DNA from 2 places in the Undibacter mobilis genome. Region 2 is predicted to be linked to the other one. Evidence: riboswitches for the same ligand, from Rfam matches in the RefSeq annotation. Region 2 holds a riboswitch; the other holds the start of a gene.
What was found. Region 2 has a riboswitch for cobalamin ahead of DXH78_RS12800 (TonB-dependent receptor plug domain-containing protein). Riboswitches for the same ligand answer to the same signal wherever they lie in the genome.

Region 1: linked by a shared signal. The riboswitch ahead of DXH78_RS06105 (ribonucleoside-diphosphate reductase subunit alpha) and the one ahead of DXH78_RS12800 (TonB-dependent receptor plug domain-containing protein) in region 2 are both predicted to bind cobalamin.

Annotation. Positions count from the first base shown of each region.
Region 1 is NZ_QRGO01000001.1:1,290,501-1,297,453, reverse strand. Features, by position in the region: gene DXH78_RS06125 (hypothetical protein) at 1-693, opposite strand, end outside; gene DXH78_RS06120 (RNA polymerase sigma factor) at 683-1,186, opposite strand; gene DXH78_RS06115 (hypothetical protein) at 1,375-1,731, shown strand; gene DXH78_RS06110 (ribonucleotide-diphosphate reductase subunit beta) at 1,788-2,882, opposite strand; gene DXH78_RS06105 (ribonucleoside-diphosphate reductase subunit alpha) at 2,873-4,753, opposite strand; cobalamin riboswitch at 4,926-5,187, opposite strand; gene leuB (3-isopropylmalate dehydrogenase) at 5,377-6,489, opposite strand; gene DXH78_RS06095 (NAD(P)/FAD-dependent oxidoreductase) at 6,656-6,953, shown strand, end outside.
Region 2 is NZ_QRGO01000001.1:2,701,936-2,708,888, reverse strand. Features, by position in the region: gene DXH78_RS12810 (hypothetical protein) at 1-129, opposite strand, end outside; gene DXH78_RS12805 (hypothetical protein) at 148-717, opposite strand; gene DXH78_RS12800 (TonB-dependent receptor plug domain-containing protein) at 818-2,773, opposite strand; cobalamin riboswitch at 2,985-3,237, opposite strand; gene DXH78_RS12795 (His-rich protein BRANT) at 3,329-3,613, opposite strand; gene DXH78_RS12790 (tetratricopeptide repeat protein) at 3,907-4,455, shown strand; gene DXH78_RS12785 (chemotaxis protein CheW) at 4,936-5,496, shown strand; gene DXH78_RS12780 (methyl-accepting chemotaxis protein) at 5,545-6,953, shown strand, end outside.

The sequences.
Region 1 (6,953 bases), 1.4 Mb from region 2:
TTTCAGGCTCGCTTCGCGCAAACGCGTACTGGCGTCACGCGGAACCTGTCCCGCGCGCGTAGCCGCTTGCGCCGCAACAACGACGGCCGCGAAGCGGCTATCCGGCATGCCGAAGGCTACCAGTTCGTAGGCCAGCTCGCCCGCGGTCCAGGCGGCGCGGATCGTGCCGGCGGTCGGCGGCAGGACAATCGCCGCCGGATGGACGCGCAATTCAAGCCGGCAGCCCCGCGGGCCACGATAGGCCGCGACCATCACCGGCGTTGCGCCGATTCGCTCGATTTCGCCACCAACCAGGCTCAACCCGGCATTGGCGAGATCAGGAATGACCGGCATCGCCGGCAACGAGGCAAGGGTGACGAGCGACGCGATATCGGCTGCCGGCGCCGCCGTTTTCTCGCGTGCCGGCATCGCCAGGAAGATCGCGATCGACAACGCCGTTGCGGCCGCGGCTGCGGCGCCGATCGGTAGCAGCCGCGACGGTTTGCGCGGCACATCGATGCCGGACACGTCGGCTTCGGTAGCGGATTGAATAACGCAGGCCTTCAGCCGCGCCAGCGTCGCATAGGCCTGAGCGAGGTCGGGCGCGGCGGCAATGCAATCGGCCAAGGCAGCCTGCTCGTCGGCCGGCAATTCGCCGTCGATCAAGGCATTCAGACGCTCGGTCGCGTCAGGTGTGGATCCGTTAGTGGCCATGTTTCGACTTCAGCGGCCTCAGCGAACTCGCCTCGATGGCGGCCAGCAATGCAGAGCGGGCGCGCGCGATACGGCTCATCACTGTCCCGGTTGGAATCTCCAGTATTCCGGCCGCTTCGGCGTAGCTGAAACCGGCAATATCAATCAAGGCGATAATTTCCCGATGCTCTGGATTGAGCGTCAGCAGCCCCCGCTCGACGGTAATCTTCGCAATACTGGCATTGTCGTAGCGCCAGAGATCGACGCCGGGCTCATACTCGATTTTTGAGGCTCGCCGGCGGCGCAGTTCGTCGATTGCGGCGTTGCGCACGATGGCAAACATCCAGGCGCGGAAGGCCAGCCTATCGGACGGCGCCCGGCCGGCCGCCAGCGCGCGCACCACCGCCTCTTGGACCAGATCGCGGGCCACGTCGGAATCGCCGACAATGGTGCGCGCGAAAGCGACCAGCCGGGGTAGCAGTTCAGGCAGTGCGGAACGGATATCGAAGGCCATGGGGCTTCCGATGGGCTCGCCGGTTACACGGTATCGGGCAAACTATCGAGACGGACAGCGGACTTGGCAACCGCCGCATTTTGGCAACGGCCGGCGCCAAAGCCGCGCGCCGCCGTTTGGCCCCCTATCAAGCCGAACCGAACACGGCTACAGTGTGCCACCTAGGAATCGGTTGAGGAACGTCGAAAATGCACCTGAAGTTCGTTGCCGTGAGCTGCGCCGCCGCAATTGGCGCTTTGGCGCTTCTCTCAGCGCCAGCCGACGCGCAGACCACGCAGAAGCGGACCTATTCGAACCGCAATAATACGGTCGTCGTGACGCGCGGCGAGGACGGCAAGACCCGCACCCGCATCATCATCGAGAAGCGCTCTTATCTCGATCCGGGCACCGAAGTGCTGCCGGGCAGCCGCCACGACCTCGATTACGCGCAGAACCCGAACCATCGGGCCACCGGCATCCTCGACAATACCTCGGCCGGCACGAGCCAGCTCCCGCTGCCGGGTCCGTGGGATTCAGGCCGCAACGGCCCCTGGCTGAAGTTCTGATCCAGCTCCCATTTCGGCATTGAAAAACGCGGCCCACCGGGCCGCGTTTTTTGTTGTCAGGACCGTCCTTGTCCGGCGCTGTCGAATTGCGACCAAACGCCTTCATCGCCATCCCAGCTGCCGCGGCTCGCCCCCTTCGAATATTCCGTGGCGCGTTGCTCGAAGAAGTTGGCGTGCTCGACACCGTTGAGGATTTCGACGAGCCACGGCAAAGGATGTGGCTTGAGCTGGTTGTAGCCGCCCTCGGTCTGCTCAAAATAACCGAACGTCGTCGGCAGCCTGAGCTGAGTGAGCCGCCAGTCGGCGACGTAACGCACGTAGGCGTGAATGTCCTGCGGCGTCATGCCTTCGATGCCACCCAGCCCGAAAGCCAGATCGACGAAACGCTCCTCAAGCCCGACCATGGTCTTGGCGACATCGACAATGTCATCGCCCACCGATTTGGTCAGCGCGCCGGTCTCGTGATTCCATTCATGGAACAGCCTGATAATGCCTTCGCAATGCAGACTCTCGTCGCGCACCGACCAAGTGACGATCTGTCCCATGCCACTCATCTTGTTGTGGCGCGGGAAGTTGAGCAGCATGGCGAAGCTGGCGAACAGCGCCATGCCCTCGGTGAAGGCGCCGAACATGGCGAGCGTGCGCGACACGTCGGCCACGGTTTCGACGCCGAACTCGTGCATGTAATCGGCCTTGGCCCGCATCTCAGCATAATCGCGGAACGCCTCGAATTCGGTCTTCGGCATGCCGAGCGTTTTCAACAGCAACGCATAGGCGTCGATGTGGACCGTCTCCATATTGGTGAAGGCGGCCATCATCATCTGCACTGCGAGCGGCTGGAAGATCGGTATGTAGCGCTTGAGATAATTGTCGCCGACCTCGATGTCCGACTGGGTGAAGAAGCGGAAGATCTGCGTCAGCAGCGCCCGCTCGTTTGGCGTTACGCGATCCGACGCCCAATCCTTGAGGTCGCCGCCGAGCGGCACCTCCTCGCCCATCCAGTGCGTCTGCTGCTGGCGCTTCCAGCATTCATAGGCCCAGGCATAACGATCGACATCGTAGGTGCCGGTCGTTTCCAGAAGCCCTATTTTGCCGGTGCCGATCAGAGTGCGGGGGTTGAATTTGCCCAATCCTTCGCCGCTTACTGACATGCGAGGCACTCCTCGTAATCGGCGCGGACGGGAGTAGTGAGCGCTTCAGCCGGCGATGCCTTCTCGCCCTGCTGGCCGACGAAGGCCGCGCGCGAGATTGACTTGGAGCGGCAGTAATAGAGGCTCTTCAGCCCCTTCTTCCACGCCGTCCAGTGCAGCATGTGCAGATCCCATTTATCGATGTCGGCCGGCAAATAGACGTTGATCGACTGGCTCTGGCAGATGAACGGGGTGCGATCGGCGGCGAGCTCGATGACCCAGCGCTGGTCGATTTCGAAAGCGGTGCGGAACACCAGCTTGTCCTGCTCGCTCAGCATGTCGAGATGCGCCACCGAGCCTTCGTGCTCGATGATCGACTGCCACACCTCCGGCGTGTCGGCGTCCTTGGCGCGCAGCAGCTTGGCCAGGTGCGGATTGCGCACCGAGATCGCGCCCGACAAGGTCTTGTGCGTGTAGATGTTGGCCGGGATCGGCTCAACGCAGGCGCTCGTGCCGCCGCAAATGATGCTGATCGAGGCAGTCGGCGCAATGGCCAGCTTGTGCGAGAAGCGCGCCATCACGCCGCGCTCCATAGCGTCGGGGCAAGGCCCCCGCTCTTTCGCCAGCGCCACCGACGCGGCATCAGCGTCGCGGCGAATTTTACGAAACATCTTGAAATTCCACGACTTTGCCATCGCGCTTTCAAACGGCACGCCTTTCGATTGCAGGAAGGAGTGGAAGCCCATGATGCCGAGTCCAACCGACCGTTCGCGCAGCGCCGCGTAGCGCGCCCGTTTCATGCCGTCCGGCGCGACATTGATGAAATGCGTCAGCACGTTGTCGAGGAAGCGCAACACGTCGTCGATGAAATACGGCTCATCGCACCACTGATCCCAGGTCTCGACATTGAGCGACGACAGGCAGCACACCGCGGTGCGTTCCTCATCGCGATGATCGACGCCGGTCGGCAGCGTGATTTCGCTGCACAGGTTGGACGTCGAGACTTTCAGCCCCAGTTCGCGCTGATGCTTAGGCAAGGCGCGGTTCACCGCATCGATGAACAGCAGATACGGCTCGCCGGTCTGCAGCCGCGTTTCCAGAATGCGCTGCCAGAGCTGGCGGGCATTAACCTCGCGCACCGTCTCGCCCGATTTCGGGCTGCGCAGCGCGAACAGGGCATTGTCCTTCACCGCCTGCATGAAGGCGTCGGTGACATTGATGCCGTGATGCAGGTTCAGGCCCTTGCGGTTGAAGTCGCCCGAAGCCTTGCGAATTTCGAGGAATTCCTCGATCTCGGGATGATGGATGTCGAGATAGACCGCGGCCGAGCCGCGGCGCAGCGAACCCTGGCTGATCGCCAGCGTCAGGCCGTCCATGACATGGATGAACGGGATGATGCCGGATGTGACGCCGCCTTTGACCTTCTCGCCGATCGAGCGGACCTTGCCCCAATAGGTGCCGATGCCCCCGCCATTGGAGGCGAGCCAGACATTCTCGTTCCAGGTGGTAACGATGCCGTCGAGCGAATCCGGCACGGCATTGAGGAAGCACGAGATCGGCAGGCCGCGCGTCGTGCCGCCGTTCGACAGCACCGGCGTCGCCGGCATGAACCAGAGCCGCGACATCGCATCGTAGAGCCGCTGCGCATGCGCGATGTCGTCGGCAAAGGCGCAGGACACCCGCGCGAACATGTCCTGATAGCTCTCGCCGGCGAGCAGATAGCGATCATTGAGCGTGAGTTTGCCGAAGGTCGTCAGCAGATCGTCGCGCGAGCGGTCGAGCTCAAGATCGGACGGCTTCGGCGCCGGGGCGAGTGGCTGCGGCAATGGCGCAGGATGCGGCTTTTGCACCAGCGCAAGTTCAGGCGCGCGTTCGGCGCTGCGAACCGGCACCGGCCTGGGAGCATTGATCGTGGGCGGAACAAGCTGACCGTTTTGGTCGAAGTCAAAGGCGAAGGCCATCAGCAACCCCGTGATGTTGGGGCAGGAGACCGAGGGATGCCTGAGAGCCTCGTCCCCTCAAGCGGACGAGCACAAGCGACCCGCCGGGGCACCCCGCCCGTGGACGTTTTCAGCGGTCACGGCAGGTCTCCTGGCTTGCGGGTCGCTGTTGTCATCAGCCTTCCCGATACCGACTGGCATCAGTGGCGTTGCTACGGTGCGGCGGCGTGAACGCCGGATCGCACCGTGGTCTTCAAGATGACAACTCGCCGCTTACAGTTGCGGGGGCAGCTCCGGCTTGGCCGCGGACGGCGCACCGGATTCCCTCTTAGCTTCCCGTTCCTACAATATGTAGAAACGAAAAGACCGTGACGCCCATATATGGCGTCACGGTCCCACGATTCGTCAAGCTGCAATTCGGCATGCCGAGCCCCCACCGCGAACTGCGGGACAACTCTTCGTCGTCATTCCGGGGCGCGCCGCAGGCGCGAACCCGGAATCCAGACACATAGATGTCCGTTGCTGCTCTGGATTCCGGATCGCCGCTTACGCGGCGTCCGGAATGACAAACGGGCTTAAGCCGACAGGGCTTCCATCTCGGCGAGAATGGCCGAGCCCATTTCAGTGGTGCTCACCGTCTTCTCGCCCGCGGTGGCGATATCCGCGGTGCGGATGCCCTTGTCGAGCGTGGCCGCGATCGCCTTGTCGATCAGGTCAGCTTCCGCGCCCATGTCGAACGAGTAGCGCAGGGCCATACCGAAGGACGCGATCATCGCGATCGGGTTGGCGAGTCCCTTGCCGGCGATATCCGGCGCCGAACCGTGCACCGGCTCGTACATCGCCTTGCGACGCTTGGTCTTGGGATCCACTTCGCCGAGCGACGCCGAGGCCAGCATGCCGAGCGAGCCGGTGAGCATGGCCGCGATATCCGACAGCATATCGCCGAACAGATTGTCGCAGACGATGACGTCGAACTGCTTGGGGTTCTTGACGAGCTGCATGCCGCCGGAATCGGCAAGCTGGTGCTCGAGCTTCACGTCCTTGAATTCGCGGTCGTGCGTCTGCTGCACAACTTCCTTCCAGAGCACGCCGCTCTTCATGACGTTGTGCTTTTCCATCGACGTCACCTTGTTGTTGCGCTTGCGCGCCAGTTCGAAGGCGACGCGCGAAATGCGCTCGATCTCGTAGGTGTCGTAAACCTGCGTATCGACCGCGCGCTTCTGGCCGTTGCCGAGATCGGTGATGGTCTTCGGCTCGCCGAAGTACACGCCGCCGGTGAGTTCGCGCAGGATCATGATGTCGAGGCCTTCGACCAGCTCGCGCTTGAGCGAGGAGGCATCGGCCAGCGCCGGATAGGTCACGGCAGGGCGCAAATTGGCGTAGAGGTCGAGGTCCTTGCGCAGGCGGAGCAGGCCGGCTTCGGGCCGCGCCTCGTAGGGCACGTCGGCCCATTTCGGACCGCCCACGGAGCCGAAGATGATGGCGTCCGCGGCTTTGGCCTTTTCCATGGTGACGTCGCTGATCGAAGTCTTGTCGGCGTCATATGAGGCGCCGCCCACCAGGCCTTCCTCGTAGACGAAGCGATTCGGGCCCTTTTTGTTGAAGAACTCGATCAGCCGCTTCACCTCGGCCATAACTTCGGGACCGATGCCGTCGCCCGGCAGCAGGAGCAGATTGTGGGTCGCCATTGTTCGCCTTTCTTTGGACGCCGCTTTTTGCGTTTCGCGCGTTTCCTTGCAGCCAAGCGGGCCCGCCCGCGCTGCCAAAACTGGCGGATTGCTAATGCCTCCCCCGCCCCTTGGCAACCGCGAGGGAGCGGTTCAGCCTCTCCGCGGGCGCAGAACGGAGATCGTGATGAGCGTGAAAATCCCCCGGGTCATCGTTGTCGGTGCCGGCTTCGGCGGGCTGGAAACCGTCCGGGCGTTGCGCCACGCAGCCGCGGACGTCACGGTCGTCGACCGGCAGAACCACCACTGCTTCCAGCCGCTGCTCTATCAGGTTGCGACCGCGGCTTTGTCGCCGGCCGAGATCGCCTGGCCGATCCGGCATATCCTGCGGGCGCAGAAAAACGCCACCGTCCTGATGGAGGAGGTGCTCGGGGTCGATCCCGCGCGCAAGGTGCTGATCACCAATTTCGGCGAGATGCCGTTTG
Region 2 (6,953 bases):
GTTCTTGTAATTCTGCGGAGCGATGTTCTGGGCGTCCCACCGCGCCTGCAACTCCGCCGGGCTCGGCCCGACATCGTCTGAGGCGCAACCGGCGACGAGCAACGCCACACCGACAAACATCCACCGCATTAGCAACCTCACCGACACCTACAGCTTCGACAGTTTGGCGATATCGATCGCCTGAGCATAAGCCACCTTGCTCGCCGAGTCCGCCGTGCCCTGAACATTGATCAGGAACTTGTTGGCGACGATCATCATCACGTCACCATCCGGGTTCTGCACAGCGCGCTGGTTGCCGATCCGGATCAGCTTGCCGAGCGCGCCGGCCATCGCCGGATTGTTCAGCATCGGCGCAAACTGCATCAGCAGCGCCGAATCCCCGCTGATCGAAATCTCGACCGTGTCGCCCTTGGCATTGGTATAGGTGCGCGTGGCCGCCGAGACGCCACCGAACACAGCAGCGCCGACGGCGCTGGTCTGCGCCTTATCGGCCTTCCAGCCCGACAACGGCTCTGGCAACACCGTCGCATAGCCCTCCGCATTCTTTTGCGCGATCAGCTGCGAGGCAAGGTCAAGCGATTGCTTGGCCGCCGTCATATCACCGGACTGGTATGCTTTGCGGCCCTGCTCGATGGCATCGACAATGTCATCAGCCCGTGCCGGCGTCGTAGCGACGGCAACGAAAAGAAGGCCGGCGCTCAAATACGATCGCATCATGGTTCGCCCCTTGGAATCGTTTTCCCGGGGCGATCCTAGCGATTTTCAAAGGCGAACGCGTGGCCGGCGGACGGCCGCGCGTTCAGGCGTATTTGCCAGACTATAGGGTCGAGACCTTGATACCGCCGAAGACGCCGACGCCCGGCGCCTTCCAGCCGACCGGTACTTCGTAGCGCTTGTCGAACAGATTATCGACGCGTCCGAAGACCGTGACCTGCTTATTGACCGCATAATTCGCCGCGATATTGACCACGGTATAGCCCTGGAAGTCGCGGGCCGTCGTCCACAGGCCCTGGCGATCGAAATCCATCCAGGGGCCGACATAGAGCACGCTCGCCGACAGGCCGAGCGCCTCGGTCGCCTGATAGGACGCCGAGAAATTGGCCTTGTGCTTGGGCCGGCGCAACAGCTCGGTATTGGCGATCACATTGGTCGCGTCGGTACGGGTGTAATCGGCGTGAAAGCGCAGCCGGTCAGTGGCCTTGACATCGACGAAGGCTTCATAGCCCTCGGTCTTGGCCTTGCCTACATTAACGTAAGTATTCACCGGCGCGAACACGTTGTTGATCAGGTCCTTGATGTCGTTCCGAAAATAAGTAACTCCGAAACGCAGCCGGTCGCCGAACAGCGGCTGCTCGAAACCGACTTCCCAGCCCTTGCTGGTTTCCGGCTTCAGATTCGGATTGCCGACATAGTTGAAGTCGCCGACGCCGTAGAGCTCGTACAAGGTCGGCGCCTTGAATGCCGTGCCGTAGCTGCCTTTCAGTTTGGTCTCGCTGCCCGGCATGATGAAGGCCGGCGCAACGCGCCATGTCGTATGACTGCCGAACTTGTCGTCGTCATCGACACGGATGTTGCCGACGATGAAGAAGCGTTCGGCAAATTGCGACTGCATTTCGGCATAACCGGCGGTGTTGCCGTTCTTGGCAGAATAGGACAGCGGCGCGCCGCCGAACATGCCGTAAGTCTGGGTGTTGGCGCGTTCTTCCGAGCGCTCGGCACCCAGCAGGAGGGTATGGCCCTTGGCCACGGCGATCTCGCCGCGCCAGTTCACCGCAGTGCGCGTGCCGTCATTCGTCGTTGCCGGATTGGCGTTGGGGTCCTTGTTGGTGCGGCTGTTGTCGGCGACGTTGACACCGACGGTGTTGATGAAGCGGCCATTGAGTGCGGCATACACCGCCTCGGCGCGGCCGAAGAAGGCCTTGTTGCCGTAGTCGGACCGCGTCGCATAAGGCGCCGATGGAAATGTGCTCGGATCATCGTTGGAATATTTCAGCCGGATATCGACGTAGCGGCCGATCAGATTAACCCGGAGATCGTCTGTGATCTTGGCGCCGAGCCGGGTCGAATAGGTCATGTTGTCGTAGGAGTTCGGATTGGCTGACTGCCCGGCCGGCAGCACGTAGGTCGGCGTGACGTCGACATGCGACGAGCGCAGATGCGCGACGCTGAACGCATAATCGAAGCGATCCTTGGCGCCGCTGACCGCGGCAGACTGGTTGAAGGTGCCGAGCGCACCGCCCTCAAGTGTCGCTGTGGCTTTCGCCGGCCCCTCGCCTTTCTTGGTGACGATCGAGATCACGCCGCCGATCGCATTGGCACCATAGAGGCCGCCCTGTGGGCCGCGCAGCACCTCAATACGCTCGATATCGCCGGTGGCGATATGGGCGAGATCAACCGCGCCGTTCGGCGCGCTGACATCGCCCATGTCGATGCCGTCGAGCAGCACCTTGACGTGGTTCGAATTGGTGCCACGCATGAAGATCGCAGTCTGGCCGCCGGGGCCGCCGGTCTGCACCACATTGAGACCCGGCACATTGTTGAGCACATCCGGCAGGGTGCGGCGCTGGGTGCGGGCGATCTCCTCGGCGGTGATCACCGTCACCGAACTGGCGATCTGGCTCAGCGGCGTGGCAATGCCGGTGGCACTGACCGACACTTCCGGCAGTACGACCGGTTCAGATGCTGACTGAGCTTTGGCAGGATTGGACGCGGCCTGCACCGCCGCGATGACCGCCACCGCACTCGCGGCAGCCAGACGAAAACGAACCCCCATAACGCACATTCCTTCGATGGCGCCCGTCGATGACGGGCGCGCCGGGTGAAACCAAACCGGTGCGAGGAACATGCGAACGCAACGCAGACGACTGACGCCTCGAGACGCTCACCTGCCGATGTTCGTGGGACAATAAACTCCAACGGACCATCGCACCGGCATTGACGTCACCGCTGCGAAAGCGCCGCTCCGTATGGACCGCCCGTCCACCGGTTGGGTGACTGTGCTGGCAGGTCTCCTGGCTTGCGGGTCATGGCCCGTTGCGTCCGGCCTTCCCAGGCTCTCAAAGGAGAAAAGCTCTCCCGGGAGAATTCCCAGTGGCCGTGCGGACGCGGGCTCGCCGCTTACAGTTGCGGGGGCAGCCACGGAATGACGCAAGATCGCCGAAAGCGGCCTTGCGGGACAACCGTGTTCCCTCTTTCGTCCCCGGAGCGACCCGGGGAACCAGCACGGCTTCGATAATTCAATGGAACGTTAACGTGAGTCAAGCACCGCGGCCCATCGAGGAACCGCGGTGCCCGAAACTGTGAGTTCTGACGAGCGCCGGAATGGCGATCAGATGGCCTTCGGCTTGACGGTCTTGTCGGTCTTGACCTTGGCGGCCTTCAGCTTCGCCGGCGCTTTGGCGGTGTGCTTCTTGACGCTGTGCTTTTGCGCAACGTGCTTGTTCTTCTTGTGCTTGGCGACGTGCTTCCTGACCGCATCGCTCTTTTGGACAACTGGCTTGGCCGGCGTGGTCACCGGGGCCGTGGTGGCGGCGGTCGGGCTGGCGCTCTGAGCGAAGGCCGGCGCGGCGATCAGGCTGAGCGCAATAGCGGCGGCAGAGATGGTCTTGAACATCGAATTCTTCCTTTTTGGCGGGCGGCCGGCACCCTTGGGTTATCCCCGGCGAACCGGCGACGGGCCGGCTGATGGCACCCTTTCTAGGCCTCCGGCTCTGAATGCGATCTGAGACGGGCCGTTATCCGCCGTTCAGGTTGTCGGGTTCCAAAGAACCACCCTGCCGGCCTGGTGGCCGGATAAATTTCGTTTCCCGGCGGGACTAAACGACTTCACGAATTGTTTTTCCTGTTGGGCCGGCGACCTGGCGTAACCTGTCGCCGTGCCGCATCAACCACAGAGGTCCAACCGCCATGACCCTCATCCGTGTTTTACGTCACCTCCCTCAAATCGCCGCCGCGGCCTTGCTCGTCACCGCCGTTGGCCTCAAGCCGGTCTATGCGGCCGGCACCGATACGCCGACAGACGACAAGAAGAAGGACAAGAAAGGCAGCGCAATCGAACAGCCGGAGCAGCAGCTCGCGCAAGCCAAGGCCCATGAGAAATTCCTGCGTGACTATCGCGCAGCGCGTCAATTGATTCTCGCCGGCCAATACGATGCGGGCATTGCCGCGATGCATGCACTCGGCCGCGACAGCAACCCGGACGTTGCCAACTACATCGGCTATGCCAACCGCCGTATGGGCAACTATGAGCAGTCGAAGATCTGGTACGAGGCTGCGCTGAAAGCCGACCCGAAGCACACCCGCACATGGTCCTATTACGGTATGTGGCAGGCCGAACAGGGCAACCGCGTCAAGGCTCGTGAGTATCTGACAAAGGTCGCCTCGCTCTGCGGCAACACCAACTGCCAGGAGTATATCGAGCTCAAAGCCGTGATCGACGGCACCGGCACGTACTGATCGCCGGCTTGCTTTAACCGCACAATCGCACAAGCGACAAATTCTAACCGCCGGGCTCATATCACCCGGCGGTTTTTTTTGTTTCCGCCTCTCCTGGCGCCTCGTGCAACGAGCGATGCATTCTGATTCGCATTGCTCCGGCGCCAACCGCGCGCCATTCACTCTAGAAATTTCGTCATCCAATTTGTCGATCGCTTCGACGACGCTATCGCGGCAGCACGGCAACACGGCAACACGATGTATTTTCTCGGATTTTGCCGATACAGCGGCTCGCCATATACAGCCTATACGTGTATTAACAATATTTATTAACTATTTATATTATGAATAAAATCAATTTCAACTTAAGGTAAACACGGTATCTTATTACTACATGCTCTTCGTGTGATTTGATTCCGCGTCAGAGCGGTATGTTCGGCCAAGTAAAGCCGCGCATTTCGATGACTATTGCCTGTCGTAGGGACAATAAGGACCACTGGAATGTCGCAAGTTGTCGCACCCACACCCATCATTACTCAACCTAAGATTAGTATCAATACAACCAACGATTCCGAGTCCGCCGTCAACGGCACGGCGGCCTCGCACGTTACCGAGTTCATCAGCTTCGCCATTGGTGAGGAGCAGTACGGCGTCGACATCATGGCCGTGCGCGAAATCAAGGGCTGGTCGGACATTACCCACCTGCCCAAGCAACCGGACTATGTGCGCGGCGTGCTCAATTTGCGTGGCGCCATCGTTCCGATCGTCGACCTGCGCTGCCGTTTCGGCCAGGGCCTGACCGAAACCACGCCGCTGCACATCGTCATCATCGTGCAGATCGGCGACCGTCAGGTCGGTCTCATCGGCGATCGCGTGCTTGACATCGTGTCGGTGACGCCGGCGCAGATCCAACAGGTGCCGCGCACCAGTCACGCTCATTCGACCAGCTTTCTTGCCGGGCTGGTGTCGAACGAGGACGTCATGATCGCCTTGATCGATCTGCCGCACCTGTTGGCGGACCATGTCGCCAACGAACAGAAGACCGTCGTTCTCGACGCTTAAAAAATCTCATCGCGCCAACATTATCTAATCAGGAAAATGGGGATTTAGATGTCCATCCTTGCTCGCTTCAAAGTGCTGACCAAGATAGTTTCCGTCGTCATGCTGCTCGCCATGGTGGCGTCCGCCATCGCCTGGCTCGGCATCACCTCCCTCAAGTCGCTGAGCGAAGCGACCGACCGGATGGAGGTCGTATCCAGCCAGTCGACGATGGCTCAGCGTCTTGCCGTCAACCTTCTCGCCATCAACCGAGCCGAATTCCAGGTCTCGACCGATCCGCGCCCGGAAAGCATCAAGACCGCGCAGGATGCTGTCGCGTCGGAGAGCAAGCTGTTCCAGGAGCGCTTCCAGTGGCTCAAGGAGAAGGCCACCCGGCCCCACGTCAAGGCCAAGTTGGCGGAGCTTGAAGCCGACTGGACCACCTACCAGAAGGAGCTCAACGGCACCTTCCGCGCCGCCGCCGCAGTGACCAACTTCCAGATGACCGCCGAACTGGACCGGCTGCGCAAGGAGGCAATGTCGAGCGCAGAACTCGCCAACAAGGTGCGTGTCAATCTCCGGGTGCTGGCCGAAGGCTTGGACAAGGACGTCGAGACCGTTTCGAACGACGCCACCGCCGAATATCTCTATACGTCGAAACTGATGATGGGCGGCGCCGCCATCGGCATCATCCTTGGCCTCATCATTGGCTTCACAATCGGCCAGTACGGTATCGCCTCGCCGCTTCGCGCCCTGGTCGATCCGCTCGACAAGATCGCCGAAGGCAACTTTGCCATCAAGGTACCAGGTCTCGATCGCAAGGACGAGGTCGGCCAGATCGCCAACTCGGTCCAGGTCATGGCGGAGAAGGTCCGGACCACCATCCACGAGATCAAAGCCTCCGGCCGCGAAGTGACCAACGCCTCGGCCGAAATCTCGACCTCGACCACCGATCTCTCCCAGCGCACCGAAGAACAGGCCGCGAGCCTGGAAGAAACCTCCGCCGCCATGGAAGAGCTCACCTCGACCGTGCGCCGCAACGCCGAGAACGCCCAGGAAGCCAGCCGTTCGGCCAACGAGACCCGCGACGTCGCGGATCTCGGCGGCAAGGTGGTCGCCCGCACCGTCGAGGCCATGGCCAAGATCGAGGAGTCCTCGCAGAAGATCACCGACATCATCGGTGTCATCGACGAGATCGCCCGCCAGACCAACCTGCTCGCCCTCAACGCGGCCGTGGAAGCGGCCCGTGCGGGTGAAGCCGGCCGTGGCTTCGCGGTGGTGGCCTCCGAAGTCCGCAGCCTCGCCCAGCGTTCCTCGCAGGCGGCCAAGGATATCAAGGACCTCATCACCAACTCGAGCGTCCAGGTGAAGGAAGGCGTCGACCTCGTCAACCAGGCCGGCACCTCGCTCAACGATATCGTCACCTCGATCAAAAAGGTCGCCGAGATCGTGACCGACATCGCCAATGCCAGCATCGAGCA